4 regions of the Sphingobium sp. TomTYG75 genome follow, and region 2 is predicted to be linked to each of the others. Evidence: predicted binding sites of a transcription regulator. Region 2 holds the regulator's gene; each other region holds the start of a gene.
The links. Region 2 encodes LexA, which represses DNA repair genes until DNA is damaged. Its sites were predicted from a motif close to GTTCCNCNCTTGTTCT; they were not measured.
Positions count from the first base shown of each region.

Region 1: ACYU81_RS08620 (ImuA family protein) is a predicted target of LexA. The motif match lies at 2,665-2,680, and genes of this name have one in related genera.
Region 3: uvrA (excinuclease ABC subunit UvrA) is a predicted target of LexA. The motif match lies at 3,416-3,431, and genes of this name have one in related genera.
Region 4: ACYU81_RS13555 (ATP-dependent helicase) is a predicted target of LexA. The motif match lies at 5,368-5,383, and genes of this name have one in related genera.

Region 1 is NZ_BSRE01000001.1:1,699,528-1,707,281, forward strand. It holds gene recA (recombinase RecA) at 1-991, shown strand, start outside; gene ACYU81_RS08615 (sulfotransferase domain-containing protein) at 1,155-2,525, opposite strand; gene ACYU81_RS08620 (ImuA family protein) at 2,686-3,501, shown strand; gene ACYU81_RS08625 (Y-family DNA polymerase) at 3,398-4,993, shown strand; gene ACYU81_RS08630 (error-prone DNA polymerase) at 4,990-7,754, shown strand, end outside.
Region 2 is NZ_BSRE01000001.1:2,283,107-2,290,860, forward strand. It holds gene gltX (glutamate--tRNA ligase) at 1-53, opposite strand, end outside; gene ACYU81_RS11580 (ComEC/Rec2 family competence protein) at 90-2,264, shown strand; gene lexA (transcriptional repressor LexA) at 2,225-2,896, opposite strand; gene ACYU81_RS11590 (hypothetical protein) at 3,049-3,201, shown strand; gene ACYU81_RS11595 (molybdopterin molybdotransferase MoeA) at 3,256-4,434, opposite strand; gene moaC (cyclic pyranopterin monophosphate synthase MoaC) at 4,431-4,901, opposite strand; gene trpC (indole-3-glycerol phosphate synthase TrpC) at 4,898-5,689, opposite strand; gene trpD (anthranilate phosphoribosyltransferase) at 5,686-6,678, opposite strand; gene ACYU81_RS11615 (anthranilate synthase component II) at 6,793-7,383, opposite strand; gene ACYU81_RS11620 (DUF6766 family protein) at 7,487-7,754, shown strand, end outside.
Region 3 is NZ_BSRE01000001.1:2,115,666-2,123,419, reverse strand. It holds gene ACYU81_RS10810 (DUF1993 family protein) at 1-171, opposite strand, end outside; gene ACYU81_RS10805 (hypothetical protein) at 331-879, opposite strand; gene ACYU81_RS10800 (winged helix-turn-helix domain-containing protein) at 1,388-1,753, opposite strand; gene ACYU81_RS10795 (hypothetical protein) at 1,797-2,045, opposite strand; gene ACYU81_RS10790 (hypothetical protein) at 2,153-2,386, opposite strand; gene ACYU81_RS10785 (UrcA family protein) at 2,596-2,961, opposite strand; gene uvrA (excinuclease ABC subunit UvrA) at 3,442-6,366, shown strand; gene ACYU81_RS10775 (caspase family protein) at 6,397-7,754, shown strand, end outside.
Region 4 is NZ_BSRE01000001.1:2,674,975-2,682,728, reverse strand. It holds gene ACYU81_RS13595 (aspartate/glutamate racemase family protein) at 1-446, opposite strand, end outside; gene ACYU81_RS13590 (SDR family NAD(P)-dependent oxidoreductase) at 523-1,320, shown strand; gene ACYU81_RS13585 (response regulator) at 1,522-1,980, opposite strand; gene ACYU81_RS13580 (pseudouridine synthase) at 2,142-3,059, shown strand; gene rsmD (16S rRNA (guanine(966)-N(2))-methyltransferase RsmD) at 3,119-3,667, shown strand; gene ACYU81_RS13570 (globin domain-containing protein) at 3,740-4,189, opposite strand; gene ACYU81_RS13565 (Rrf2 family transcriptional regulator) at 4,305-4,793, shown strand; gene ACYU81_RS13560 (Fe-S oxidoreductase) at 4,741-5,154, opposite strand; gene ACYU81_RS13555 (ATP-dependent helicase) at 5,453-7,729, shown strand.

The sequences.
Region 1 (7,754 bases), 580 kb from region 2:
GATTGACCGCGCCTTCGGTAAAGGTTCGGCCATGAAGCTGGGCAGCCGCGAGAAGATCGAGATCGAGGCGATTTCGACGGGATCGCTGGGGCTCGACATCGCGCTTGGCATTGGCGGTTTGCCACGCGGCCGCATCATCGAAATCTATGGCCCGGAAAGCTCAGGCAAGACCACGCTGGCGCTGCATGCCATTGCAGAGGCGCAGAAGACCGGCGGCGTTGCGGCTTTCGTCGATGCCGAGCATGCCCTCGACCCCGCTTATGCCAAGAAGCTGGGCGTCGATATTGACGAGTTGATCGTGTCCCAGCCCGATACCGGTGAACAGGCGCTGGAAATCGTCGATACGCTGGTGCGGTCGAACGCCATCGACGTGCTGGTGATCGACTCCGTCGCGGCGCTGGTGCCCCGTGCGGAAATCGAAGGTGAGATGGGCGATAGCCATGTCGGCCTGCAGGCGCGCCTGATGAGCCAGGCGCTGCGCAAGCTTACCGGCTCGATCTCTCGTTCTAAGTGTCTGGTGATCTTCATCAACCAGGTGCGCATGAAGATTGGCGTCATGTACGGCAATCCGGAAACGACGACGGGCGGCAACGCGCTCAAATTCTATGCGTCGGTTCGCCTCGACATCCGCCGTACTGGCCAGATCAAGGATCGCGACGATATCGTCGGCAACGCGACCCGCGTGAAGGTGGTGAAGAACAAGGTGGCGCCGCCGTTCAAGCAGGTGGAATTCGACATAATGTATGGCGAGGGGATTTCGAAGATCGGCGAGATACTCGATCTGGGCGTCAAAGCTGGCGTGGTCGAAAAGTCGGGCGCCTGGTTCTCCTACGACTCCGTCCGCATTGGCCAGGGTCGTGAGAATGCCAAGACCTTCCTCAAGGAAAATCCCGAAATGGCGGAGCGCCTGGAAAAGGTGATCCGGGGCAAGACCGAAGAGGTTGCCGAAGGAATGATGACCGGACCCGAAGCGGAGGATGATGGCGAATAAGCACGGCTAATGCCTGCGGCCGGATCAGCCGCAGGATAGCCGCGCGGCTCTGCTCGCCTTTCGTTTCACGCACTGAAAAGGCCCGCCCGCGCATTTTCGCGGGGCGGGCCTTTTACCGTTATAGAAGGGCGAGGCTTGCTCAACAGGGCCAGATGAACATTGATCAGCGGCTAGGGCTCACCATTCCTGCCGGTTTGAGGTCGGAGGGCGGATTTTTGGCGTGGGTCCGCTGGCGCCTTTTGCTCTGCTCGACGGCGAGCTTTTTCTTGAGCCGTACGCCCTGAAGACCCCAGTCTCCGAAATGTACGGCAGCCAGGAATATGAGGAGGCCGTTCATGAACAAGGCGATGGTGAGAGGCAGCGCGAGAAAGACGTCGAGTATTTGTTCGGTCGGCGTTTCCACAGGCCCCACCCGGTCGATCCCGAACAGGGCGAGGCCGTCTTCAAGGGAATGACCATCCCATTCTCGCCGGAAAAGCCATTCGCCTACCTCTATCGCCAGAATGGTCGGGGCGATGAGCATGGCGGCGAGGCCGATCATGACCATCGCTTCGCTCAAGAGCTGTACGCCAAGAGAGGGGAGGCGGCGCTTGGTTACAGGATCATGCACCTGCCTTTCGGGCGCTGCGGATTGCGATATCTCGATCGGTCTCACAGTGGATGACGAAGGCGGGTCCGAAAATCCGTATCGATCCAGCTTGGCCAACATTCGGGGGTTCAACTGAGACTTGCAGCTATCCTCGATGAATTTCTGCTGCTCTATCGTCAGCTCCTGCCGGAAGCTGTCGGATTGCCCCTTTCTGATCCGCAGGGCATCTGAATCCGATCTGTCATATTCATGGCCGGGAATGCCCTGGGCGAGTTCCAGTGCCTTGAGCTTTTCGAAGGATGAGTTTTCCACCGCATATCCAAGAGCACGGCTATTGACCGGCTCATCCAGAAAACTGAGCATCGTTTCGACTTCTACCTCCGTTTGAAGCAGTAGATCCTCATAATATATGATGTGATGATCATGCCGTTCGAGGCCATTGGCCCAGCTATTCATATATTTAATATAGTGCGGCAGGCCCCTATTCTCATCCATGAGAAAATCATCAACGCTGCCTTGAAACGACATCTTGTGCCGAGTCACATGGTGATAGTCGGAAATGAGTACGGCCCGCGGATCCCGGATCAGGAATATGATGGGAAGGCGGCCGGGCAGGGTTGGTTTGAAGCGCAGATGAGTGGAAGGGATCAGGGGGAAAGAGGCCTCCTCTGATCTCCGGACAAAGGCCGGTATGCCGCGCACCGGATCCAAGTCGAAATTGGGAGCAAAGGTGAACATGCTCTGGGTCGTAATGGGCGGATATGCACGCGACGCGAGGAAATATTGCGCCAGGATAAACCTGAGCCAGGTCCTGCCCGACTTCGGGTAGGAGGCGAGGAGCGCAGTCGCAGCGCTGGAAACAAGACGCAGGCTGCGAGCCGAAGCGATACGGCGCGCCAGAATGAAGGGCGCATGAGCCAGCGAAGCGATGTGGGGCGTGTCCATCAACACAGATTAGCTTGGCAGAAAGCCGGGTGTGAAACTTTTCCGGATGATGGCCAATGTGTGTAAGAAGCTGAAACCATCCTCCCTTTTTTTCTGATGGCAGCCAAGTTGATTGACAGGGGGTGCGCTATCGCCGAAAAGAACATATAGAGAACATTCTATGGTGGATTCGGTGAACAGGCTTGCAGCCCTCAGGCGGCACATTGCATCACTGGAAGGGATTCCGGCCGTCAAAACAGATGCGCGTATTGCGACCGGACATGCGGCTTTTGATCAGGCATTGCAGGGTGGCCTTGCCAGGGGTCGGGTGCATGAATTGTTCGGGAATGCTGAAGATGAGGGCGCCACTGCCGGTCTTTCCCTGATCCTTGCCCATCTTGCGGCGCGTGAGGCTCCTCTGTTCTGGTTGCGCCTTCCAGATGGAACGGCGGGACAACCTTATGGCCCGGGGCTTTCCGCGCTTGGAATAGATCCAGCCCATTTGCTGATCGGCGTGATGAAGGATGAGGCGCTGCTGCTGCGCGCGGCGGTCGATGCGTTGCGATGCCCGGCGCTGGGCGCGCTGGTCATCGAATTGCGCGGGCGCGCGCCGCTGCTGGACTTGACCGCGAGCCGCCGTCTGGCGCTGGCGGCGGAGACGTCGGGGGTTACCGCCTTCGTGCTGCGGATTGGTGGCGATCCGGTGCCGAGCGCGGCGGAGACACGGTGGCGGGTGGAGGCTGCTCCATCCGTGCCGTTGCCGGGCAATGCGCCGGGCATGAGCGCCTTCTCGCTTCACCTGTTGCGCCGCCGTTCGGGGGCAGACGGCATGACATGGCGGATGGTGTGGAATGCCGAGCGGGGAGATTTTGGAGAAGAGTGCGATGAACGCCATGAGCATGGATGGGCAAGCGGAGGACACGCTGACGAGGCGGCGCTACCTGGCGCTGTGGTTCCCCTTCCTGCCGGTCGATCGGCTGCGCATCGCGCGGCCTGACCTGTGGCAGGTGCAGGCCGGCGCCGCGCCGGTCGCCATCGTGGAGGCCGTGCGCGGGGCCATGCGCCTTGTGACGCCGGATGCCGATGCGCTGGCGCTGGGCCTGAACGCGGGCATGACGCTGGCCGATGCGCGGGCGCAAGAGCCTGACCTTGTCAGCTTCGAAGCGGATCATCATGCTGATCAGGATTGGCTGGAGCGGCTATGCGATGGGTGCGCGCGCTATACGCCTGCGGCCGCGATCGATCCGCTGCATGGGCTGATGTTGGACATCACCGGCTGCGCGCATCTGTGGGGCGGGGAGGACGCCTTGGCGCGCGAGGCGGTGGAGCGGTTCGAGCGGCACGGCATGGAGGTGCGCCATGCGATAGCGGGCACGCCGGAGGGCGCGCATGCATTGTGCCGCTTTTCCGCAGGGCCAGCGCCTGATGAGGAGGCCGCGCTGCGCCGCTTGCCGGTCGAGGCGTTGGAGCTGGAGCAGGAGAGCGGGGTGGCGTTGCGGCGCGCGGGGCTGCGCACCATCGGCGATCTTGCTGCCCGGCCTCCAGCGGCGCTGGCCGCGCGCTTTGGCGAGGAGGCGGTCGATGTGTTGCACCGCCTGCTAGGGCTGGGCCATCGCCCGCTTAGCCCCCGCCGCCCGCGTCCTGTCCTGCGGATCGAGCGCCGCTTCGCAGAGCCTGTAGGCAGCACCGCCTATGCTTTGCAGCGGGTCGAGGAGATGGCGGCCGAAGCGGGCGAGCGGCTGACCGAGCGGGGCGAGGGCGGGCGGCGGTTCGAACTGTTGTTCTTCCGCACCGATGGTCTCGCCTTTCCGCTGCGGGTGGAAACCGGCCTGCCGGTGCGGGATGCGCCTGCGATCATGCGGCTGGTGCGGGAGCGGATCGGCAGCCTGTCCGATCCGCTCGATCCCGGCTTCGGCTTCGACATGCTGCGCCTTACCGTGCCGCAGACCGAGCCGATGGCCGCGACCCAGTTGGCGCTGGAAGGGGGAGAGGCGCGTCGCGAGGAAGCGGTCGCGGCGCTGGTCGACCGGCTGTCCGTCCGCGCTGGCCGCAACCGCATCCAGCGATTGGAGCCGCGCGACAGCCATATTCCCGAGCAGGCGCAGCTTGCGCTGCCTGCGATCGAAAGCCGCACACCGTCCAGTTGGCCGCGTCAAGGAGAACCCGGCGATCCGCCGATGCGCCCCATTCATCTGTTCGACCCACCCCAGCCGATCGAGGTGGTGGCGGAGGTGCCAGACGGCCCGCCCCATCATTTCCGCTGGCGACGCAGCGCGCATGAAGTGACCCGCTATGAAGGGCCGGAACGGATCGCGCCCGAATGGTGGAAGGCGAAGGACGGTGCGCTGGCGGGCGAAAGCACAGGCATGACGCGCGACTATTACCGGATCGAGGATGCGCGCGGCCGCCGCTACTGGATTTTCCGCCATGGCCTTTACGGCACGGAGGCGCGGCATCCCGGCTGGTACATCCACGGCCTGTTCGCATGAAGCGCGGCAAGGGGCCTGATCCGTCCAAGCCCAAGTCGATGGATCGGCGGGAATTGGATGCGGTGGAAGCGGTGCGGGAAAGCGCGCGGATAAAGGAAGCACGACCTCCTCCGCCGCGCAGGGCTGGGTCCGCTTTTGCAGAGTTGGTGGCCGCCACCAACTTTTCCTTCCTGCGAGGCGCGTCCCATGCCTCGGACATGGTGGGGCAGGCGATCGACCTCGGCCTAAAAGGACTGGGAATCGCCGACCGCAACACGGTCGCGGGCGTGGTGCGGGCATGGTCTGCGCTCAAGCGCGCCCCCGAAAAGGCGCGGACCCGCTTGCTGGAAGCAAAGAAGGAGGCTGGGCAGCCGCTGGAACTGACTGAGGAAGAGGAGCAATCGTGCCAAACCGACCTCAAACTTGTTGTCGGCGCACGACTGGTCTTTTCCGATGGCACTCCGGACATCGTCGCATATCCCTCGACCCGGCGTGGCTGGGGGGAACTGACCAAGCTGCTGACGGTGGGTAATTTGCGATCGATGAAGGGCAACTGCATCCTCACCTATGAGGATCTGACCGCCTATCTCGATGATCTGCTGTTGATCGTCCTGCCGTCCTCCACCGCCACAAAGCAGGCGGCCCATCGAAAGCCGGTGGAGTATGAGTATGACGACAGGCCCTCCAAGGAGGCGATCCGGCAAGGGCATTTGAGCCTGGTGCCGCCGCCGCGTCCTGCCGATCTTAAATCCTATCTTCGGCGGCTGGCCCGATTGGCGCCAGGCCGGATCTGGCTGGGTGCGGCGCTATGCCGGGATGGCCGGGACGCGCGCCGGATCGCGGGCTTCAAGTGGCTTAGCGCACGCACCGGCGTGCCGCTGATCGCGACCATGGACGTGCTGTATGCCAAGCCTGACGAGCGGCCCTTGCAGGATGTGCTAAGCTGCATCCGCGAAGGCGTGACGATCGGCAAGGCTGGACGTTTGCTGGAGGCCAATGCCGAGCGGCACATGCATGCGCCCGAGGAGATGGCGCGGTTGTTTCGCGACTGCCCTGAAGCTCTGGCCGAAAGCATGCGCTTGCTTGGCAAAGTGCGTTTCAGGCTGGATCAGCTATCCTATGAATACCCCCATGAGCCTGTGCCCGAAGGTTGGACGGCGCAGCAATGGCTGGAGGAACTGACCGTATCGGCCGCCCATGCGCGCTATGGCCCGCATATTCCGGCCAAGGTGCGCAAGTTGCTGGATGACGAGTTCGAGCTTATTCGCGAGCGCAATTATGCTTATTATTTCTTGACGGTTTACGACATCGTCGCCTTTGCCAGAATGAAGGGCATATTATGCCAAGGGCGTGGATCGGCAGCCAATTCCATGGTCTGTTTTTTGCTGGGAGTCACTTCGGTCGATCCGGAACGGCATGAACTGCTCTTTTCCCGCTTCGTGTCGGAAGAGCGGGACGAGCCACCGGATATCGACGTCGATTTCGAGCATGAGCGGCGCGAAGAGGTGATGCAATATATCTACGATCGCTATGGCCGCCATCGTGCCGGGATCGCCGCGACCGTTATCCATTACCGATCACGCAGCGCTGTAAGGGAGGCGGCCAAGGTATTGGGGCTTAGCGAAGATGTGGTGGCGCGCCTGTCGAGTACGGTATGGGGCAGCTATTCGGGCGATTTTCCTGAAGCGCGGATAACCGAGGCGGGCTTTGACCTTCACAATCCGCAGATCGTGCGGTTGCGGGCAGTGGTAGATCAATTGCTTGACGCACCTTTTCCCCGGCATCTGTCGCAGCATGTCGGCGGTTTCGTGCTGACCCAGAACCGGCTCGATGAAACCGTGCCGCTTCATCATGCGGCGATGGCGGATCGCAGTTTCATCGAATGGGACAAGGATGACATCGATGCGCTGGGATTGATGAAGGTCGACATTCTGGCGCTGGGCATGTTGAGTTGCATCCGCAAGGCTTATGATCTGATGAGGCTCCATAGGCTGGGCGATCATGATCTGAATATTGACCTTAAATCAGATGACCCGGCCGTTTATGACATGCTGGAAAAGGGCGACAGCATCGGCGTGTTCCAAGTGGAAAGCCGGGCGCAGATCAACATGCTGCCGCGTTTGCGCCCCCGATCCATTTATGACCTGACGGTGCAAGTGGCGATCGTGCGGCCTGGGCCGATCGAAGGCGACATGGTGCATCCCTATCTGCGGCGGAGATGTGGGGAAGAGGCGGTGGAATTTCCCGCGCCCGATCCTGCATATGGGTCCTACGACGAACTTAAGTTGCTGCTAGGCAAAACCTACGGCGTCCCCCTGTTCCAGGAACAGGCGATGAAGCTCGCCATCGTCGCTGCTGAATTTACGCCATCGGAGGCTAACCAGCTGCGGCGGTCGATGGCGACGTTCCGCCATGTGGGTGGCATGGACAAGTTCAAGGAGAAGATGATCGGCGGCATGGTGCGGCGGGGGTATGAACGCGATTTCGCCGAGCGTTGCTATAGCCAGATCGAGGGGTTCGGCAGCTATGGCTTTCCCGAAAGCCATGCTCTTTCCTTTGCGCGGCTGGTCTATGTGTCGGCGTGGATCAAATGCCACCAGCCTGCCGTCTTTGCCTGTGCGCTGCTGAATTCTCAGCCGATGGGCTTTTATGCCCCGGCGCAGATTGTGCGGGATGCGCGGGAGCATGGCGTCGCCGTGCATGATGTGGATGTGAATATGAGCGGGTGGGACAATGCGCTCGAACCGCTGCTGCGGTCGCGCAATAGGAGGCGGGGTGAAGG
Region 2 (7,754 bases):
GTTACCACCTGCTTGTTCAAACCCGTTGCACTCACCGCTTTATTCCTCGACATCCGCCTTGCTCATTCATGAACGCGACGCCCCCTAGCATGGCTTTTGAGCCACGACAAACGTCCGTTGCGCCGATAATAAGGCGCAGCGGCCATCAGCTTTTCGCGCGCTTGGAACAGGCACTGGAGGCTGAGCGGGAGCAACTTGCGTTTTGGGTGCCGGTGGGCCTTGGATTGGGCATAGCGGCTTGGTTCTTTCTACCTAACCAGCTGACATGGCTATCTTTTTGCTGTTGCGCGATTGCGATTGCGAGTGGCGGGCTGATGTTGCCGGAGGGCGGCCGGATACGCCATGCGATCATATTGGGCGGTCTGCTTGCTGCGTCAGGTTGCCTGTTGATATGGGGGAAAGCCCTGATTGTCGGCACGACCCCATTGCCGCGTGCCGCATTTGTGGAAGTGACTGGCGAAGTCAGGTCAGCCGACACGGTGCCCGCGCAGCAGATGAGTCGCGTATCGATCCGTCCGATCGACATGCCTGCGCTGCCTTCCCTGATCCGGGTGAACATAGCTGCGGCGGACCTACCCGCAGGGGTTGGCAAAGGTGCCATCATTCGCTTTCGCGCCCGGTTGATGCCTCCTGCCGAAGCGAGCCTGCCCGGCAGCTATGATTTTTCGCGTCGCGCTTATTTTCAGGGGATTGGGGCAACAGGACGCGCGCTCAAGCCCATCGTCGTGCTACGACCATCAACGGAGGCGCCGCCTCTGCGCAATCGTCTTTTCGCGCATATATTGAAGAATGCAAATGGCGACGGAGCGGGGATCGCCGCAGCGCTGGCGACGGGGGATCAGGGCGCGATCAGCGAGGCGGACGCCGACGCGATGCGCCGCAGCGGTCTTGCCCATCTGCTCTCGATCAGCGGGTTGCACGTCACCGCCCTCATCGGCGCGGTCATTTTCCTGCTGATGCGGATCATGGCACTCAGCCGACGTGCGGCGTTGGACTGGCCGTTGATGCTGATCGCTGCGGCCGGTGGTGCGCTGGCGGGCCTGGGATATACTTTGCTGACGGGCGCGGAAGTGCCGACGGTTCGATCCTGCGTCGCGGCACTGCTGGTGCTGGGAGGGCTTGCGCTTGGGCGCGAAGCCATCACCTTGCGGCTGATAGCCGCCGGTGCACTGGTGGTTCTGTTGGCATGGCCAGAGGCGCTGGCGGGGCCAAGCTTCCAGATGAGTTTCGCCGCAGTTATCGCTATTGTTGCCTTGGGCGAACATCACCGCTTTCGGGCGTTCGCGGCATCCCGTGACGAGCCAGCGCTTCGGCGACTGGGTCGCCACCTTGCCGTCCTGCTTCTCTCCGGCTTTGCGGTGGAAATGGTTCTGGCGCCGATCGCGTTGTTCCACTTTCACAAGGCCGGGATGATAGGCGCTTTTGCAAACCTTGTGGCTATTCCCCTGACGACCTTTGTCGTCATGCCGTTGGAAGCGTTGGCCCTGCTGCTGGATGTTGCCGGTCTGGGTGCTCCAGCCTGGTGGCTGACCTCCCGCGCGCTCGACGTGCTGTTGCTGATCGCGCATTGGGTGGCGGCAAGTCCTTGGGCGATCGTCACTGCGCCCTCGGTGTCCAACGTGATTTTCGGGATCATCGTGCTGGGCGGCCTTTGGTGCCTGCTGTGGCGAAGCGCTTGGCGGTGGGCGGGAATGGTCCCCGTGACGCTGGGGATGGCCATTATTATGATGAGTTCGCCCCCCGACATTCTGGTTACAGCGGATGGGCGCCATGTGGCCGTTCGCGGGCAAGACGGCGGCATGGCTATTCTGCGCGAACGGGCCGGAGACTATGTCCGCGATATGATTGCAGAGAGTGCAGGCTATGGAGGTCCGCTGGGCGCTCTTGCAGACTTGCCCGAGGCGCGTTGTTCCATGGACTTGTGCATGGTGGCCCTAACCGGAGGAGGGCGCATATGGCAGCTATTGGTGACGAGAAGCGGGGTTGTCGTACCCAAGGACATCCTGGCACGCGATTGCGCGCGCGCCGACATCGTTATCGCTGACCGCCGCCTGCCGCCATGGTGTCGGCCCCGCTGGCTGAAAGCCGACCGGCGGTTGTTGGCACATACCGGCGGGCTGGCAATCGATCTTGATGGAGGAACCGTGCGAACCGGGAAAACAGTGGGCGACGCACATCCGTGGGTCGCCCGGCCTTCCTATCTTCCGGCTCGCCGCCGATCCGATCAGTTGTACCGTCGCAGCAGACCAGCCAGCTTTCCTTGAATGCGCACCTGCTGCGAATCGTAGATTTGCGGCTCATAAGCATTGTTGGCCGGATCGAGCCTGACCTTAGGTCCCTGGCGATGATAATATTTCAGCGTCGCCTCGCTATCCTCGATCAGTGCGACCACGATTTGCCCCTCGCGCGCGACTTCAGTGCGCTGGATCAGTGCAAAGTCGCCGTCGAGGATGCCCGCATCGATCATCGAATCGCCCGAAACCTCAAGAGCATAATGGTCTCCGGCACCCAGTAGAGCCGCAGGAACGGACAGCATATTCTGTCCTTCCATGGCTTCGATCGGAACGCCTGCGGCAATCCGCCCGTGAAGGGGGATGTCGATCACGTCATTGGCTGCGACCGGGGGCTTGGCCGACAGTTGCGGTTTGGGTGTCGCTGCGACCTTAGGAGCGCGATGCATCGCTTCAGGAAGTTTCAAAACCTCCAGTGCTCGTGCCCGATTTGGCAGGCGGCGGATGAATCCGCGTTCTTCCAGCGCATTAATCAACCGGTGAATCCCGGATTTCGATCGAAGATCGAGCGCTTCCTTCATCTCCTCAAACGAAGGCGAAACCCCGCCTTCCTCGAGCCGAGTTTGAATGAAGCTGAGCAATTCCTGTTGCTTGGGCGTCAGCATGCCGACTTATCCTCCATGGAACGGATGGAGAACGCATAGGAAACGTAAGGAGGCAAGTCAAGCAGGGTTGCGCCAAGCGTAACGAAAGGAACGGACCCGCGTCACAGCCGTTCAGTAGCGGCCTTCCCAAAGAGGGTGAATAGGAGAGTAAGATGGCGAACCAGAACGATCAGGACAAACAGCGCCGCCAGCAAGGTGGTGACCGCTCAAGCCAGGGCGGGCGTCAGCAGCAGCAGGAAAATCGCCAGGGTCAAATGGGCGAAAGCCGCAAGGACAAGAGCGATCACAGCAAGCAGCAGCGCTGATCTACGTTTGGTTGGATCAAGGGGAGGGGCCGCTTTGCGGCCCCTTTCTCATTGTCAGAGCGGAACGATGGTTACCTTGTCGCCTACGGCAGCCGGGAGTGAGTTGGCCGGTCGAAGGATCAGGCAGTCCGCTTGAGCCAGGGCTGCGGTAGCGGCGCTGTCCTGCGAGGTAACCGAGACCAACCCAGCACCAGTGAGGTAGGCGCGAAGATAGTCGTCGCGCTCTCCTGTCGCTGGAAGTGGGGCCGCGAGTTCCGCGATCATTGTACGCGGGAGCGGGCTGGCGGCTCCGGCCATGTGCCGGACGAGCGGCAGCAGGAACAGCGTCGCTGTCACGAAGGCGGACACCGGGTTGCCGGGAAGGCCGAGGAATAGAGTGTCACCCAGCTTTCCCGCCATGAGCGGCTTGCCGGGGCGCATGCGAATCTTCCAGAAATCCAGAGTGCCGCCTGCCGCCTGGAAAGCTGGCCTCACCAAGTCGTGATCGCCAACCGAGGCGCCTCCAGTCGAGACGATGATGTCGGCGCCGACGGCTTCTTTGAGCGACCGGACCATTGCGTCGAGATCGTCGGGAACGATGCCGACGTCGATCACCTCCGCGCCTGCCTGACCTAGCATGGCCGCCAGCATGGGCGCGTTGGAGGATGGCAAGCGGCCAGAGGGCGTGGGCGCTCCAGGGGGAACGAGTTCATTGCCGGTAGAGATCAGGGCAACGCGCGGACGGGCGCCGACCGGGAGGGTTCCGTGGCCCCCAAGAACGGCGAGAGCAATCTGCGCGGGACCCAATGCGGCACCGGCAGGGAGCAATAGATGATTTGCGCCAAAGTCGCTTGCCGCCGGGCGCACATTTCGTCCTGTGGGTAATGGAGAGCCGAGGGGATGCACGAGCTGGCCGTCCAGCTGCGCATCTTCCTGGATCAGGACGGTATCGGCGCCGGGCGGCAGTGGTGCGCCGGTGAAGATGCGGCAGCATTCCCCCGGAGCCAAAGCAGAGTGAAGGGAGCCGCCCGCCGTGCTTTCAGCGGTTAGGCGCCAAGGGCCAGGCCATTCTGCCGCACGAATGGCGTAACCGTCCATGGCCGATAGATCCGCCCAAGGCTGATCGCGCAGAGCAAAGATGTCCCTTGCGAGCCATCGGCCTGCACAGTGGGAAACCGGGGCGTCCTCTTCCGGCAAGCGGCGGCCCAACGCAAGCAGGCGCGCCTGAGCCTCCGCGACCGGGAGCAGGCTCATTCGGCGCGCCAGTCGCCCGACTTGCCACCCGACTTTGCGAGCAACCGGACATTGCCGATGATCATGCCCTTATCGAGCGCCTTTGCCATGTCGTAGATGGTCAGCAGCGTGGCAGAGGTAGCGGTAAGTGCTTCCATCTCAACGCCGGTTTGGCCCGCGCTTCTGGCGGTAGCGGTCACGGTGACGCCCTCTGTTTCCAGATCGAAGTCGATCGTAACAGAGGTCAGGGCGATGGGATGACAGAGGGGGATGAGGTCGGCGGTACGCTTTGCCGCCATGATGCCTGCTACGCGCGCTACGGCCAGAACATCGCCTTTCTTCACCAGACCCTGAGCGATGGCGGCCGCAGCTTTGGCACTCATAGCGATGTGGCCGGTGGCGATGGCTTCACGGGCGGTCACGGCCTTGGCGGAAACATCGACCATATGGGCCGATCCGTCCTCATCAAGATGGGTGAGCTTGCTCATTCGCCGGTAAGTAGAGCGTGGGTAGCGGCTTCGACATCGGGCTGGCGCATCAGGCTTTCGCCCACCAGGAAGCAGCGGACGCCATGTTCGGACATGGCCACCAGATCGGCGTGGCTACCGAGGCCGCTTTCGGCGACGAAGGTGCAGCCTTCCGGGGCCTGGCCGACCAGTTCATAGGTGCGGGCGAAATCGACGCTGAAGTCTCGCAGGTCGCGGTTGTTGACGCCGATGAGGCGCGAGCGGAGCTTGAGCGCACGTTCCAGTTCATGGGCATCATGGACTTCGACGAGGGCATCCATGCCAAGGCCAAGCGCGGCATCCTCTATTTCCGCCATCTGATTGTCGTCCAGCGCGGCGGCGATGATGAGGATGGCATCGGCTCCGAGCGAGCGGCTTTCCAGGACCTGCCAGGGATCGACCATGAAATCCTTGCGCAGGACTGGCAACGCGCAGGCGGAACGGGCGGCCATGAGATAATCGTCATGGCCTTGAAAATAGGGTTCGTCCGTGAGGACCGAGAGACAGGCGGCGCCAGCGGCTGCATAGGCCTGCGCATGGGCGGGCGGGTCGAAATTCTCGCGGATCAGGCCCTTGGAGGGGCTGGCCTTCTTGATTTCCGCGATGAGCCCAAAGCCCGAGCGGGCGGCACTGTCGAGCGCCTGGCGGAAACCGCGCGGGGGTGTCTGCTCGGCGGCGCGGGCGTGGAGCGTCGAGACGGTGATCGCTGCCTTGCGGCGGGCCACTTCCTCGCGTTTCGTGTCGCAGATTTCGATCAGCTTGTTCGTCATTTATAGGCAATCCAGCAATTGAGCAGCGCGTTAGCAAGCCCGCGGTCGATGGTTTCGGCAGCTTCCTCGACACCCTCGCGCAGATCGGTAACGGCGTCCGCTACGAGAAGGGCAGCGGCTGCGTTAAGCAGCACGGCGTCGCGATAGGCGCCCGGCTCACCCTGAAGCAGGGCACGCAGGGCGGCGGCGTTATGAGCGGGGTCACCGCCGCGTATCGCCTCAACCGGGTGCGTAGGCAGTCCGGCGTCGGCCGGGGTGAGGCGGCGCATTGCGACGATGCCCTGCGCGGTGACTTCGGCGACGTCGTTGCCGCCCGCGAGGGACAGTTCGTCGAGGCCCTCATCACCCGAAACGATCATGGCGCGATCGACGCCAAGTTCCGCCAGCGCCTCGGCATAGATGGGAACATAGGCGGGGCGGGCGATGCCGACTAGCTGACGGCGCACACCGGCAGGATTGGCGAGCGGACCCATCAGGTTGAAGATGGTGCGCTGGCCGATGGCCTTGCGGATCGGGCCGAAGCGTTTGAGCGCGGGGTGATGCTTCTGCGCGAAGAGGAAGCAGATGCCGAGATCGGCCAGCGTTGCCTCCGCCGTATCGGCGACGCGATCAAGATCGAGGCCGAGCGCTTCGAGCGTGTCGGCGGCCCCGGCCTTGGATGAAGCGGCGCGGTTGCCATGCTTGGCGACGGGCACTCCGGCGGCGGCTACCACAAGACTCACTGCTGTCGAGACGTTGAGCGTGTGGTGGCCATCTCCGCCTGTGCCGCAGACGTCGATTGCGCCTGCGGGGGCGGCGATGGGGATCATGCGCGCGCGCATGGCGCGGGCGGCGGCGGCGATCTCTGTTGCAGACTCGCCGCGCTGAGCCATGGTGACGAGGAAGGCGGCGATCTCTGCCTCTGGCAGGTTGCCGTCGAACAACAGGTCGAAGGCGGCGGCGGCCTCGGTTGCGCTCAATGGCGCTGCGGGATCGGGCAGGCGGGTCATCGCCTTTGCCTTAATCACGACGCTGCGTCGGAGTCGAGGGGAGGGCGCGGGAAAGTCTTTCGCGCATGACATGGCTAAGCCCTGTGCTTCGTTCGCTCCGCCGGGAAACCGAAATCAGGCGGCTGCGCGCTCCTTTACCGGAATCCCGGCGATCCGCATGAAGTTCGCCAGCATCTCATGCCCATATTCGGTGGCGATGCTTTCCGGATGGAACTGGACCGAGTGGATCGGAAGGCTTTGATGGCGGAAGCCCATGACCGAGCCGTCCTCACTGGTCGCATTCACGACGAGGCTTTGTGGAATGCCATCCACGATGAGCGAGTGATAGCGGGTCGCGGTGAAGGGGGAAGGAATGCCGGCGAAAAGGCCCGTGCCGTCATGGGTGACTGGGGAGGTCTTGCCATGCATCAGGCCGCCGCGCACGACTTGCCCGCCGAAATGCTGACCGATCGCTTGATGGCCGAGGCATACGCCCAGCAGGGGTGCGCCCGCGTCGGCGGCGGCCGCTACGAGTTCAAGGCTGACGCCTGCCTCATTGGGCGTGCAGGGGCCGGGCGAAAGCAGGAAGGCGCTGGCGCCGCTGGAGAGGGCCTGGCCTGCCGAAATGGCATCGTTGCGGACGACCTCCACCTCTGCGCCCAACTCCATGAGGTAATGGACCAGATTCCAGGTAAAGCTGTCATAATTGTCGATGACGAGGATCATGGGACCATGGCTATAAACAGCGAAGCGCGCCGGGCCAATCGGAATCGGCGTTTGTAGCTGGCTGAACCGGCTACATGCTTTTGCGTTGTCCCTCCGGAGTGACATGAGGGAGGATGGTATGAAGCGCTACGCCTATGGTTGGATCACGGCCCTGTTCTTTCTGGCGTCGATCGTGGGTCATTGGGTGTTTGGCTGGTGGGCCTATGTGGATGACGCAAAGACGCACGGGCAGGTGCCTGAACTGGCGGCCTATGCCATCGAGATGGGCCGGGATACGTTCGAGAATTGGCAGTCGGAATTTCTCCAGCTGATCTGGCAGGTCGTGGGCTTGGCCTATTTCCTCTATGTCGGCTCGCCAGCCTCCAAGGAGA
Region 3 (7,754 bases), 170 kb from region 2:
TACTTGGTTCAGAGCCACGCGAAACTGCATCTCCAGCGGAAACATGTCGTCGGTCAGTCTCGCCGCGAGCACATCATCCGTCATCCCAGAATCGATAGCTTTCCCGACAAGGTGATCGAGGCTGCCGAGCATGTTGTCGAAGGTCATCCGGGCGGACAGAGCGTAGGACATCGCAGACCCTCAAAAAAAGCCGGTGCAAAGCTATGGCATTCGCCTCTGCGGTCAAGCGGCGATCGAAGCATAACATTTCAAAGGTGCGGCAATCCTCACGGCCGCCACCGCCTCGCTTCAATCATATCGCCCCTCCCCCGGAGGAACGCCAGCAAAAGCTCAATTCGCCTTGCTCATATCCACCTTCTCCACCCACTCCGGATAGAAGGTCGGCTCCCGGTTAGACCACCCCACCGCCGTCGCCGCCGCCTCGCTGATCGACTGCAACAGCGCCCGCCGCTTCTCAGGATGCAGATGCGGCAAGCTCGCCGCCGCGCAGAACGCGCCCGGCAACCACGGCCTGGCCCCCGCCCCCAACAGCCGTTCATACAAAAACCGGTAGGCCGAAAAGCTGCTCAGCCTGTCCTGCCCCAAATCGAAAGCCGAAATCGTCACCAAAGGCGCCATGAACGGCTCCATCTGGTCCAGCCCGCTGTCGTCGGGCACCCGCGCCTTGATCTCATCCAGCCGCCCGTAAATGCGGGCCTGCGCGCGGATGCTCGCTTCCTCCACCATGTCGCGCGACCATAGCTTCATGGCGTCGCGGCGGTGGAGGCCGATGTCCAGCGACCGGCGGATATAGCGCTGCGTGGCAGACGGGAAACTGGCGAATTCGCGCAATTCAGCCAGGGTGATTGCCCCGTCAGCCGGTCTTGCATTGGTGCCCATGCTCTTGCCCTCCGACTTCAAGTCGATCAGCAGAACATGCGCCCAACATGGTTACTGTAAGCTTAAGCGCCGGTTCTGCCGACAACTACAGGGAATCACTTTTCCTTGTGCGTCGCAACATGTAATTTTTGTGAAAGCGATAAAAGGAGGCAGCAAAGCCCCCTTACCAAAGAGCATCGGGTCCTCAAGCAACGGCAAGCCGCAAACCCTCCCTCTGCGCCTTCTGCGTTCTCCGCGTGAAAATATATCACGCGGAACGGCAGCGATACGGAAGCACAATCAGAAGGCGAAGCGAGCGCCCCAGACTTAACCTCTATCCAGCTCCCAAGCCTCGCCTCAAGGACAAAGCTGACGCCTGACCCCTCCGCGCCTCCGCGTGAACCAAAATAGGGCGCGGCCACCAGCCACGCCCCAAAACGCAAAACCTTAAGCAACATCCCGTTGAGAACCCGCGAAACCACGCCACCCCCGGCATCCTACGCAATGCCCAAGTGCCGACGCATCCTCCTCACTCCTCCGACTGAACCGGCAACGGCTCGCCCCGCAACTCGCGCGCAAGGTCAGGCCAATGCGACCGCCCCGCCGCACTCGCCGCCGCCTTCTGCAACCCGCGATATTGGGCAAGCACGCCAAGCCCCAGCTCCGTCAGCACCGCGCCCTCACTCGACGTCGCCACCAGCGGCGCGGACCAGCATCGGTTCATCACGTCCACCAGCATCCAGCAGCGCCGATAGCTCATCTTCAGCTTCCGCCCAGCCGCCGAAATCGACCCCTCGCTGGCGATCGCATCCAGCAGGTCGGCCTTGCCCGGCCCCATGGCGATCTCGTCACCACAATAAAGCTGTATCTTGATCTTCAGTGCAGGGCCGCTCATCCGCCCATTATGGCATGGGCAGGCCGCCCCGCCAATCGCTGCGTCAGGCTCGCCGCTCCAACACAGCGCCAATCATGCTGCGCCACACCGCGACATCACCCGCCTGCGCCATCTGCTCATCGGGCTCCCGCAGCGTGTGCAGGATAGCATAGGCATCATCCAGATAGTTTTGCCAACTCGCATCCACCGCGCCCGCCGCATGGGGATCATCGCCCTCGCCATTCAGGCTCAGCTGGCGTCCGGCCAGCACCCGGGCAATGCGTTCGATCGCGGGAGTAGCGGAAGTCGGCATCAATAAGGCTCCTCTCACCTTGCAGCGTCGTGCGCTTGGCGAACCGCCCGGCCACCGCCGATCCGGTTCGCCTCGCCCATGGATCATATCACCAATATCGCCGCCGTCTATCGCCCAGCCTTCTCATCCTCATCTTCTTCTTCGTGAAATCCCGACGAAGGAACCGGATCGCCATGGTCGCCCGGCTTGGTGGCCGACGGCGGATCGGACGCATCCATACTGTCCATCAACCCTTCCTCCAGCTGCTCCTCGGGGGTGACGGCATGGTCCTGCGCATCCGTGGGACGCTCATCATGCGCTTCTTCACGGCTATTGGGACGAATATCGGTCTTGTCGCTCATCTTGCTCTCCTCGGCGCGGCCTTCGCGCGCCACGCAGGATCAACGGCCAGTCCCGATGGCCGGTTCCCAGAGCATCCTCCAGCGCTCAATGTCCCCCCTCCCGCAAGCGTTCAAACGAGGCACGTGACTCGTTTGAAGGGTTAGGGGGTGGGCCAGCGCAACGCCAGCGATGAAGAGCCGATCACTCCTCCCCCCTCAAACGCAAAGCCTCAATTCCCCGCGCCAGGCACCTTATCCTTGCCCACCTCGGCAAAGCGGCTCGCATCCTGACCCTGCGCCTTGGCGATCGCGATGGCGACCGGCTCACGGACATGATCCACCGCCGCGATCTGGCACGACCGCAAATCCTGCATGGTCCGGCCCGGACACACCTTCACCGCAGCACGGCGGATGCGGGCATTCAATTCCTGCTGACCCGACTTCTTCGACAGGTCCAGATCGTCATAGCGCACATCGATCGTACGGCCGTTGGATTCAAACGGAATAACGCTCGCCTGCGCCGCCGCGCCCATCAACACGGTGGCAGACAGTGCCGCCAGCATGGCACCGCCGGTGCGATTGATAAAAAATGTCATGATGGTCCCCCTTCGATTGAACTGCTTGGGACTCGTCGCTCTTCAGGCGACCTGGTCCGCGATAAAGCCGCGAAGGCTGGGACCCGTCAGTCCTTCCGGCAGGGCGCAGATTTAAACAGGCCAGCTGCCTCTGTCGATCCCAAAAAGCCTTGTTGACGTAGCGTAAAACATCATTCGTCGAAATTGACCGAACAAGAAAACGCCCCCGGCGCAAGGGACGGCCGGGGGCGTATCCGGGATGCTGTCGGGCTATCCGGGATCTCTCATATCTACAGAAGTCGAGACGCCACCGCCGCAGCTTTCCCGTCGCGGCCCTTATACACCTGATCGGTTAATATCGCTCTACCTTTCGGTGACCCGCCGCCTGCTCGCGCTGGAAAGCATGGGCCGCTTGCGAGCCGCCGCCTGCTATCCCATATCCGCGCCCATAGCCCGGCAACGGCCTTGCCCCCAAAGAACAAATCTGGAACAACACGCCCCATGAGTCTGACCACAATTTCCGTACGCGGCGCGCGTGAGCACAACCTCAAGGGCGTGGACGTCGATCTACCCCGCGACAGCCTGATCGTCATCACCGGCCTGTCCGGCTCAGGCAAATCCTCCCTAGCCTTCGACACCATCTATGCAGAGGGTCAGCGCCGCTATGTGGAATCCCTCTCCGCCTACGCCCGCCAGTTCCTTGAGATGATGCAGAAACCCGATGTCGAGCATATTGACGGCCTCTCCCCCGCCATTTCGATCGAACAGAAGACGACCAGCCGCAACCCGCGCTCCACCGTCGCCACGGTCACCGAAATCTACGACTATATGCGCCTCCTCTGGGCGCGCGTCGGCGTCCCCTACTCCCCCGCGACCGGAGAACCGATCAGCGCCCAGACCGTCAGCCAGATGGTCGACCGCGTCATGCAATTGCCGGAGGGCACCCGCTTCTACCTCCTCGCCCCCGTCGTCCGCAGCCGCAAGGGCGAGTATAAGAAAGAGCTGCTGGAATGGCAGAAGGCAGGCTACACCCGCGTCCGCATCGACGGCGAAATGGTCCTGATCGAAGACGCCCCCGCCCTCGACAAGAAATACAAGCATGACATCGAAGTCGTGGTCGATCGCCTAGCCGTGGACCCGGACATGTCCACCCGCCTAGCTGACAGCTTCGAACAGGCCCTAAAGCTCGCCGACGGCCTAGCCTATGTGGATTTGGCTGACGGCACCATCGACTCCCTCTCCCCTTCAGGGGAGAGGGGAGCAACACCCGGAAAAATGAAAAACGCCGGCATCCCGGACAACCGCATAGTCTTCTCTGAAAAATTCGCCTGCCCCGTCAGCGGCTTCACCATCCCGGAAATCGAACCCCGCCTCTTCTCCTTCAACGCCCCCCAAGGCGCCTGCCCCGCCTGCGACGGCCTCGGAGAACGCCAGGAATTCGACCCCGAACTCGTCGTCCCCAACGAACACCTGACCCTCAAAAAGGGCGCCATCGTCCCCTGGGCCAAATCCAACCCGCCCAGCCCCTACTACATGCAAGTCCTCGGCTCCCTCGCCAAGGAATTCGGCTTCAACCTGGAAACCCCGTGGATCGACCTCCCCCCGGAGGTAAAAATCATCATCCTCCACGGCACCGCAGGCAAGCCCGTCACCCTGCGCTTCGTCGACGGCAAAAAATCCTACGAGGTCAAAAAACCCTTCGAAGGCGTCATCGGCAACCTCAACCGCCGCCTCCTCCAGACCGACTCCGCCTGGATGCGCGAGGAACTGAGCAAATATCAAACCGCCATGCCGTGCGAGACCTGCCACGGCGCCCGCCTCAAACCCGAAGCCCGCGCGGTCAAGATCGCGGGTGAGGACATCTCCATGTCCACCCGCCGCTCGGTGGTGGACGCGCTCGGCTTCTTCTCCACCCTCCCCGCGCACCTCACCGACCAGCAGAACCAGATCGCCAAAGCCATCCTCAAGGAAATTGTCGAGCGCCTCGGCTTCCTCAACAATGTCGGCCTCGACTATCTGAACCTCGACCGCACCAGCGGCACCCTGTCGGGCGGCGAGTCCCAGCGCATCCGCCTCGCCAGCCAGATCGGCAGCGGCCTGTCGGGCGTCCTCTACGTCCTCGACGAACCCAGCATCGGCCTGCATCAGCGCGACAATGACCGCCTGCTCATCACCTTGAAACGCCTGCGCGACCTCGGCAACACCGTCATCGTCGTGGAGCATGACGAGGACGCGATCCGCATGGCCGACTATATCGTGGACATGGGGCCGGGCGCAGGCGTCCACGGCGGCACCATCGTCGCCCAAGGCACGCTCAACGAACTGCTAGCCCACCGCGACAGCCTGACCGCGGACTATCTCAACGGCACCCGCCGCATCGAAGTCCCGCCAAAGCGCCGCAAGGGCAATGGCAAGAGGCTCACCGTCCACAACGCCCGCGCCAACAATCTGCAAAATGTCACCGCGTCGATCCCGCTCGGCACCTTCACCTGCATCACCGGCGTATCGGGATCGGGCAAGTCCAGCTTCACCATCGACACCCTCTACGCCGCGTCCGCCCGCACCCTGAACGGCGCGCGCATCGTCGCTGGCCCCCACGACAAGGTCACCGGCCTTGAACATTGCGACAAGGTGATCGACATCGACCAGTCGCCCATCGGTCGCACCCCCCGATCCAACCCGGCCACCTATACCGGGGCCTTCACCAACATCCGCGACTGGTTCGCGGGCCTCCCCGAAAGCCAGGCGCGCGGCTACAAACCCGGTCGCTTCAGCTTCAATGTGAAGGGGGGCCGCTGCGAAGCCTGCACCGGCGACGGCCTGCTCAAGATTGAAATGCACTTCCTCCCGGACGTCTACGTCACCTGCGACGTCTGCCACGGCGCGCGCTACAATCGCGAAACCCTGGAGGTAAAGTTCAAGGGCCACAGCATCGCCGACGTGCTCGACATGACCGTCGAGGATGCGGTGGAATTCTTCAAGGCCGTCCCGCCGATCCGCGACAAGATGGCCATGCTCGCCGAAGTCGGCCTCGGCTACATAAAGGTCGGCCAGCAAGCCACGACCCTCTCCGGCGGCGAAGCCCAGCGCGTCAAACTCGCCAAGGAACTCGCCCGCAGAGCCACCGGCCAGACCCTCTACATTTTGGACGAACCCACCACCGGCCTCCATTTCGAAGACGTCCGCAAACTCCTCGAAGTCCTCCACGCCCTGGTCGAACAGGGCAACAGCGTGGTCGTGATCGAACATAACCTCGACGTCATCAAGACCGCCGACTGGATCATCGACATGGGGCCGGAGGGCGGCGTGAAAGGCGGTGAAGTCGTCGCCGAAGGCACGCCGGAAAAAGTTGCGAAAAATTCTCGTAGCTTTACGGGACGTTATCTGGCGCCACTGTTGGGAATGGAAGCGGTGGCAGCGGAATAGCTACATGCAGCATTGACCAGAGGGGGCAATTTGGAAAACGCAGCGATCATACTCACGGTGAGCAATTATTCTGGAGAACTGTCTCCACTGCCGGGGTGTACGAACGACAGTGCCGCAATCCATAATTTGGTCAAGGCGACTGGAAAATTCGACAGCAACATCTTGCACATCGCAGACGGGCATAGCAGTGCGGTTGTAAAGGAACAAATATCAGATTTCGTCGATAGCCTCAAAGGCAAGGCAATCGACGAACTTTTATTCTACTACTCCGGACACGGAGCATTCTTAAGCGATGAGTTTCGGTTTCTCTTAGGAGATTTTACGAGATCTAAACAAAATTCTACATCACTATCAAATACGGAATTGGACTCGCTGGCGAGGGGCCTAACGCCAAACTTATTTATCAAGATTGTAGATGCATGCCAGTCCGGCGTAAACTATATCAAAGGCCGTGAAGAATTTGAGGAATACGTAAAATCCAATTCTCAATTTAGCAAAATATATTTTATGCTGTCGTCACAGCAGCAGCAATCGTCATACCAAGATAGTCACATAAGCGATTTCACGGAGTCGTTTCTTCATTCCATATATACACATCAATCCTCAAAGATTCGTTACACAGATATTATTTCTTCTATCTCGGATAGCTTCAGCGGTTCCACAAGGCAGAACCCTTATTTTATCACTCAGGCGGATTGCACTGAGGTATTCTGCGAAGTTAATAAAGCCGTCAAAGAAGCAATCCTGCCATTCTTAAATTCTATCACGACCTCAACAGAGGGTAAATCTGATCCTGCACCTTCCCAAACCTTAGTAGAAGCAGTGAAATCGGCGTCGAGCACGTATTGCACGAAAGAAGTTGCTGATCAGAATTACGAGAAAATTCCGCTTTTCGCCCGTCAGCATAAGTTCTCTGCTGAGATTTCTTCACTCTTTAAGATAACAGTTATAGAGCATGATGGCTATCCGGAAAACCCCTTAGGTATTGGAAAGTGGATTAATGAATTGCAGGCGAAGAACACGTACTTCGCTCAGCCAAAGAAGGAATGGAAGACATATCAGAAGAGGGTCTTAAAAAATCCCCTGTTTGCTGGAATTAATCTTAGTCTTCTTGGCAGAAATTCGGATGACGATTACAAGTGGGTTGACGATAGGAAGAATGAAGTTGTCGGATATGAGATAACGGCAGATTTACCTTACAAGCACATTGAGATCCATTTAGAACCAAATGAACTCAGCCTAGCGCCTGAAAGCTGCTATATTTGCCCGATAGTTTCTCGAAATAAATTGGCTATTTTTAGTGGCTTTTGTCACTTTCGCTATGTTGGCTGGGATGAGACAAAGAAAGCCTCTTTTTCGGGGTGGAAGGCGAGTATTACGGAGATATC
Region 4 (7,754 bases), 390 kb from region 2:
ATTGCGTCGGCCATGGCATGAATTTCGCCCTCCAGCGGAGCGACGGAGCCCTGGAAAGTAAGGAGCAGCCCGATGCGCCCACCTGCGTCCTTGCCTCGGCAAAGGGCCAGAGCCTCATCAAATGCGCCCTCGTTCGGCGTGATCACCGGGATAGCCAGGTCAGCCTTGACCCGTTCGATCGCCGGGCAAAAAGCGGAGCACGTGAACAGGATGCCTTGCGTAGACGTCGCGCCATCGCTGCTCGCGGCCGCGTAGCGACCCAGTGTCAGAAAACGCTCGTAGATCGCGGGCGTGATCTCGCCCAAGGCGGCATAGTCTCCCGCAAGCGAGTCATCGATCAGATTGTGCGAAACGGCTTGCGGCCACTCCTCCCGCATCGCAGCCATTGCAGGGCCGGGTGACTGGGCGAGCGCGCTGATCAGCATGATGCGCGGCGACGAGGGCATGGCGTTCTCCGCTATTGTGTTGTCATTCGGCCATGACACTGCCATCGCCCATCCGCAAGCTACACGGAGAAAGGCGATGCTGAAGCTGGACGGTAAAGTCGCTATTGTCACCGGCTGCGGCTCGTTCGCGCCGGGCTGGGGCAACGGCAAGGCCATAGCCGTGCTGCTCGCCCGCCAGGGTGCCACGGTCCTGGGCGTTGACCTCGACATGGACGCGGCCGAAGCGACGCGTGAGATCGCCAAAAGTGAAGGTCATCCGATCGATGTGGCGGCATGCGATGTCACCAGCGGTGAGCAGGTGCAGGCGTTGATCGGGGACTGTGTCGCGCGTTATGGTCGGCTCGACATCCTCATCAACAATGTCGGCCGTTCCGAGCCCGGCAATCCGGAGACGATGGACGAGGACATGTGGCGCCGTCAGCTCGATCTAAATCTGACCAGTGCGTTCCTCACCTGCAAAGCAGCGTTGCCAATCATGGTTGATCAGGGCGCAGGCGCGATCGTCAACATCTCATCCATCGCGGGGCAGCGCTGGGTTGGCAAGGACCAGGTCGCCTATGCTACGGCAAAGGCGGGACTTGTTCAGTTCACCAAGGTGACGGCAGTGTCCTATGCGGCGAAGGGTGTGCGGCTCAATTGCGTCGTTCCGGGCCTGATGATGACGCCCCTCGTTCACAGGCTGGCGGAAAAATACAACGCCGGCGACTTCGAAGGCATGGTCGCCCGCCGTAACGCGCAAGTACCGATGGCGCGCATGGGCGACGCTTGGGATGTGGCCCATGCCACCCTGTTCCTCGCTTCGGAGGAGGCTCGCTACATCACTGGCACCGAGTTGGTGGTCGATGGAGGAATCACCGCCTTCACCGGTTCGTGAACCTGCTGCGCTCGTGCGCGGCACCCCCTGCCTTTCAGATCTTGCTTCCGGCCATGGGGCGCGCAGCAACATAGCCAAACGAGAGGTTGGACTGAGCTGCGGCAATAGCGCTTCTGCCACTCCGTAAGCAAAAATCAGCGGGAAAAGTAGCGGCGCTCTACGCTATTCGGCGTGAGTTTACAGCGCCCCAACCACACCACCTCACCCCACCCGATCAAACAAATGCAACCCACGCGGCACCCGCGGCAGATCCCCACCACGCAGCACCGCCTCAATCACCCCGATCGAAGCCAGCAGATCACGCGGCAAATAAGGTTTCGCCAGACACCCTACCGCCATCTCATGCGCATCAATCGGACAGGCGCCGCTGACGAACAGCACCGCCAGCCCCTTCGCATAGGCATGACGCGCCACATCAATGCCCGTCTTGTCACCATGCAAGGTGATATCGGCGATCACCAGATCGACCTCATCCTGCTCAATGACGCTGATCGCATGGTCATAATCCTCGACCGTTGCGGCCACGCGGTAGCCAGCCTGTTCCAGCACATGCTCGTTGTCAAAGGCGACCAAAGGCTCATCTTCCACCACCAGCACGCTGATGATGGCCTGTGCCTGCTGCCGTGGCTTCGAGTCCCCTTTGACTAGCCCGAAAAACATTTGCCGATCCGCCCCATATGCGCCATGCACCCGATCAAACGCGCGACCCCTTAAGGGAGTTGCGGCCGTTCCTGCGCACTCGGCGACAGGACGGCACTATTCGTCATTTTCCCGGCATCTCCGATATGGGAATGCCGCCGCTTCGTTAAAAGGAACCGAGCGTGGAGCCGCCGAAAAAATCAGCACCGCCGCGCAGAACAGGGCCGGGCGGTCCCCGGCGTCCCACGGACGGCAAGCCCGCCGGTTCGTCGCGCCCTGCTCGTCCGCCTTTCAAGAAAAGAAACGCTGCTCCAGCCAAGCCCGCAAATCCCCATCCGGCGCGCATGGCCGCTGCCGCCAGCGGCACGAACGAACCGCAACGCATCGCCAAACTGCTTGCCCGCGCCGGAGTAGCCTCGCGCCGGGAAGTGGAACGGATGATCGAGGAAGGCCGGGTCACTCTCGATGGCCAACTGATTTCGACCCCGGCGACCCTGCTGACCTCGCTCAATGGCGTGGCGGTGGATGGCAACCCGGTGGCGCAACCCGCTCCCGCCCGTCTCTTCCTGTTTCACAAACCTTCAGGCTATTTGACGACTGAGCGCGATCCGCGCGGCCGTCCCGCCATCTACGACCGCTTGCCCGCCGATCTGCCCCGCCTCATGCCCATCGGTCGTCTGGACATGACCACGGAGGGGCTTCTGCTCCTCACGACCGATGGCGAATTCAAACGGCAGATGGAATTGCCCGCGACCGGCGTGCCGCGCACCTATCGCGCCCGCGCCTTTGGCGAAATCAGCCAGGCCCAGCTTGAAGACCTGTTTATGGGCATAGAGATTGACGGCATTCGCTATGGCCAGATCGAGGCCAATTTGGAACGCCGCACCGGTCGTAACCAGTGGATCGAAATGACCCTGACGGAGGGCAAGAACCGCGAAGTGCGGCGCGTTCTGGAGCATCTGGGCCTACAGGTGAGCCGCCTCATCCGCACCAGCTATGGCCCCTTCCATCTCGGCGAACTCGCGTCGGGCGCGGTGGAGGAAGTGCGCCAGCACGACCTTATCGTCTTCCGCAAGAGCTTGAAGACGCCCAAATCCTGAAGCTAAACCCGTTCGCCCTGCGCTTGTCTTAGGGCTTTCCTTCTGCACGGACGCCAATCATGAGAATCATCGCAGGCCAATGGCGCGGCCGCCCGCTGGCAGCTCCCAAGGGCGACGCCACTCGTCCCACGGCCGACCGTACGCGCGAAACGCTCTTTTCCATGCTCGTGAGCCGTATCGGATCATTTGAAGGGCTGGCCGTCGGCGATTTCTTCGCAGGATCGGGCGCCTTGGGCTTTGAAGCCCTGTCCCGTGGCGCGGCTAGCTGCCTCTTCGTCGAACAGGATCAGGCGGCTCTGAATGTGATCCGCGCCAATGGCGACAAGCTCGGCATCCGGCCCGACATTCGGCAGAGTAGCGTGCTCTCACTGGGGCCAACGCCGAAACCGCTGGACCTCATTTTCATGGACCCGCCTTACAATAGCGGTGCAGGCGTCGTAGCTCTCGACAAGTTGAGCCGTCTGGGCTGGACCGGCCCCGCGACCTGGATCAGCATCGAAACCGATCGCCGCGAAGATGTGGAGGTCAAGGGTTTTGTCGTGGACGCAACCCGAGACGTGGGCAAGGCGCGCATTACTCTGTTAAGAGCGATTCCCTCTCCCCTTTAGGGGTCGATGAGAGGCGCGTGACTCTCAACGAGGCTAGGGAGAGGGGAACCCCCCAAGCTCCCCACCCATCAATCAAGCCGCTTCAGCATCCTCATAAGCCTGCGCTTCCTTGCCAATCAGTATCTCGGCCAAGAACCAATAGGCCTTGCCCCACGCTTCCAACACAGCGTCCGTGGCAACTTCCGCGCCCAGAACATCGCGGATCGCGGGCAGCAGCGCTTCGGCAACCTTGGGATAATGTTCAGCCTTCACTCCGGTTTCGATGTGCCGCTGCACCATGCGCTCGACCGCGCCAGTCAAAGCCTGCAACTTATCGATATTCTCGGCATAGCCCAGGATCGCCGCAGCCAGACGCTTGGGCTGTTCGCCGCTGTCCTGCGCCGCCTGATCGAACATGTCCTTGATCGACGCATCCTGGAACAGGCGCGCATACATGGCGGTCGTGATCTCCACCCCATGGCTCCGCAGCGCGGGAGCGGTTGCCTTGACGATGGCGATGGTTTCAGCGCTGAGCTGGCTCATATATGCACCCCTTTGAAATAAAGACTCGGTAAAGACGCCTTTACGGTACATCTTTAAACATGTAAACCAGCTACATGTTTGATCTGCAAACCCCGTTCAATTAACGCATTCCCTCATGCAATTGACCCGCCACACCGACTACGCCCTGCGCGTCCTCATCCATCTGGCCGTCACGCCAACAGGTCGCGCAACCATCCCTGAGGTCGCCGACGCCTACGCTCTTTCGCGCAATCATTTGATGAAAGTCGTCCACCACCTCGGCCAAGGCGGGTTCATCCTAACCCAGCGCGGCAGAGGCGGCGGCTTCACCCTGGCCCGGGCTCCTGAAGCAATCAGGCTGGGCGATGTCGTCCGTCACACCGAACCGGACATGAACCTGGCAGACTGCGCAAGCTGCGGCCTCCGCGCCGCTTGTGGCCTATCGAGCATTTTGAGGGCCGCAACTACAGCTTTTCTGGCAGTGCTCGACCAGCAAAGCCTGGCGGACGCCGCCAAAGACAGAACCGGGCTGGCGGCGCTTATTGCCGCCCTGCCCGCTTCTGTCTCTCCGGTCAGCGATGCCTGCGCGCCATCTTCTTCGAACGCGGCGCCTCGCCTGGATTGATGCAGCTATCCTGTACCGTGCGACTGCATAGCGGATAGTCCTTACCGCCTGCAGGCGGAGGGGTCATGTTGCCGCCAACGGTGACCGGATTAGCCGAACTGCCCACAGGCGCGGCAGGGTCCTTGGGCATGCCCGGCGTTGCGGGCATCATGCCAGTGTCAGCTGGAACCTCTCCAGTCGGCTGACCAGCATTGGGATCTGCCGCTGTTGCAGGGCTCGCAGGCGTAGCCGGATCTGTAGGCATGCTATCAGTGGCTGGGGGTTGGGCCGTATTGTCCGGCACACCCTGAGCGATCGCAATGCCAGTAGCGCCGGTGGTAAAGGCCAGCATGGCGGCACTCGCAAGCATGATCGATTTCATGGGTAATCCTTTCCTGTTCATCACCCCGTTCTGCCTCTTGGCGGGTAGAGAACCAGATCGGTGACGCACGCGTTCCGATATCGGCGACGAACTGTGGCTCTGCTGCTACCAGGCGAATGTTCCCTCGTTGGAACCGCTTGGCCTTGACCTAACGACACCACGAGAGGCCGAGGGGATATCGAAGGTGAACACTGTGGCCTTCCCCCTTGCATGATTCCTCTTTTGTTCTCATAGATTGCCATCAATCGCACGCGGCCAAGCCCTTGCTCCCTCTATCCATGCTCCCTAGTTGTTGACCATGACCCTTCCCGCTCCCTCGCCTGATGATCCGCCCTATCTTCAGGGCCTCAATGAGCCCCAACGGGAGGCCGTCCTCACTGCCGAGGGTCCGGTTCTTGTTCTGGCGGGTGCCGGAACGGGCAAGACGGCTGCGCTGACCGCACGACTGGCGCACCTCATAGCTACGCGCCGCGCCTATCCGTCGGAAATCCTGGCGGTCACCTTCACCAACAAGGCCGCGCGCGAAATGCGCGAGCGTGTCGGACGCATGATCGGTCCGGCGGTGGAAGGCATGCCGTGGCTCGGAACATTTCATGCCATCGCTGCCAAAATGCTTCGCAGACATGCCGAATTGGTCGGCCTGCAATCCAACTTCACCATTCTTGATACAGACGATCAGCTTCGGCTGATGAAGCAGCTGATCCAGGCTGAAGGGATTGATGAAAAGCGCTGGCCAGCGCGGCAGTTGGGTGGCTTGATCGATCAGTGGAAAAATAAGGGGCTGACGCCTGACGAAATCAGCGCCGGAGATAGCGAATCTTACGCAAATGGGCGCGGACAGAAATTATATGCTGCCTATCAGGCCCGCCTTCGCGATGTAAATGCCTGCGACTTCGGCGACTTGCTGCTCCATGTGCTCACCATATTGAAGCGCCACCGGGATGTGCTCGAAAGCTATCAGCAGCGGTTCCGCTATATCATGGTAGACGAGTATCAGGACACCAACAGCAGCCAGTATCTCTGGCTCCGTCTGCTCGCTCAGCAGCGCAAGAATATCTGCTGCGTGGGTGATGACGACCAATCCATCTATTCGTGGCGGGGCGCGGAAGTCGCTAACATCCTGCGATTTGAAAAGGACTTCCCGGGCGCCAAGATTGTCCGCTTGGAGCAGAATTACCGATCCACACCTCATATTCTGGGCGCCGCTTCCGGTGTGATCGCCGAAAACGGCAACAGGCTAGGCAAGACGCTGTGGACCGACATCGACATCGGGGAGAAAGTCCGCGTCATCGGCGTTTGGGACGGGCCAGAAGAGGCTCGCCGCGTCGGCGACGAAATCGAGGCGATCGAGCGCTCCGGACGATCATTGGAAGATGTGGCCATCCTCGTCCGGGCACAGCACCAGACCCGCGAATTTGAAGATCGATTCATTCAGATCGGCCTTGCATATAGGATTGTGGGCGGCTTCCGGTTTTACGAGCGGGCTGAGATCCGCGACGCGCTTGCCTATCTTCGCCTCGTCAACCAACCGGCCGACGATCTGGCGTTTGAAAGGATCGTCAATGTTCCCAAGCGTGGCTTAGGTGACAAAGCCGTGGAGAAACTTCACCGCCTTGCTCGGGCCGAGGCTATACCCTTAGCGCTCGCTGCTGCACGAATTCTCGATACCGACGAAATGACTCCGCAAGCGCGCCGCAGCCTTGGCGCCTTTATCGGTGATTTGGCCCGCTGGCGCGACCGCGCGACCCAGCTTCCCCATGCCGAACTCGCGCGCCAGATACTGGATGAAAGCGGCTACACGGCGATGCTTCAGGCGGAGCGCACAGCCGAAAGCGCAGGCCGCCTCGAAAACCTCAATGAACTTACCCGCGCCATGGAGGAATATGAAACGCTGGGCGCGTTCCTCGAACATGTGTCGCTAGTCATGGACAATGACGCGCAAGCCGAGGAACGGAAGGTCACGATCATGACCATCCATGCGGCAAAAGGGCTCGAATTCGACACCGTCTTCCTGGCGGGCTGGGAAGAAGGTATTTTTCCTTCTCAACGAGCGTTGGACGAAGGCGGTCTCAACAGTCTGGAGGAGGAACGTCGGCTCGCCTATGTGGCGATTACTCGCGCTAGGAAGCTGTGCGTCATCCTTCATGCCGCGAACCGGAGAATATATGGCCAGTGGACCAGTTCTATCCCGTCACGGTTCGTAGGAGAGCTACCTCCTGAACATGTCGAGGAGGAAAGCAGCATGGCGGGCGGTGCATCCCTTTGGCGTGCCAACTGGTCTGAGCGCGCCGATCCCTTCTCCAACGTACAACGAGGTAGCGGGCGTGGCCCAGGCTGGCAGCGGGCGCAACAAAGTGGCCAGTTCTCCCGTGACCCCGTGCGGATCGTGGAAGCTCGCGCGTCGGCGGTATCCCTCGGCAACAAGGGTCGAGATGATATGCACTTGGGGCTGCGCGTATTTCACCAGAAATTTGGTTACGGCACGATTGCGGAGATCGAGGGCAACAAACTCGAGATCGATTTTGAAACGGCTGGCCGTAAGCGCGTGATGGATAGCTTCGTGCAGCCAGCTTGAACTTGACCAAGTCAGTTTCCGTGCC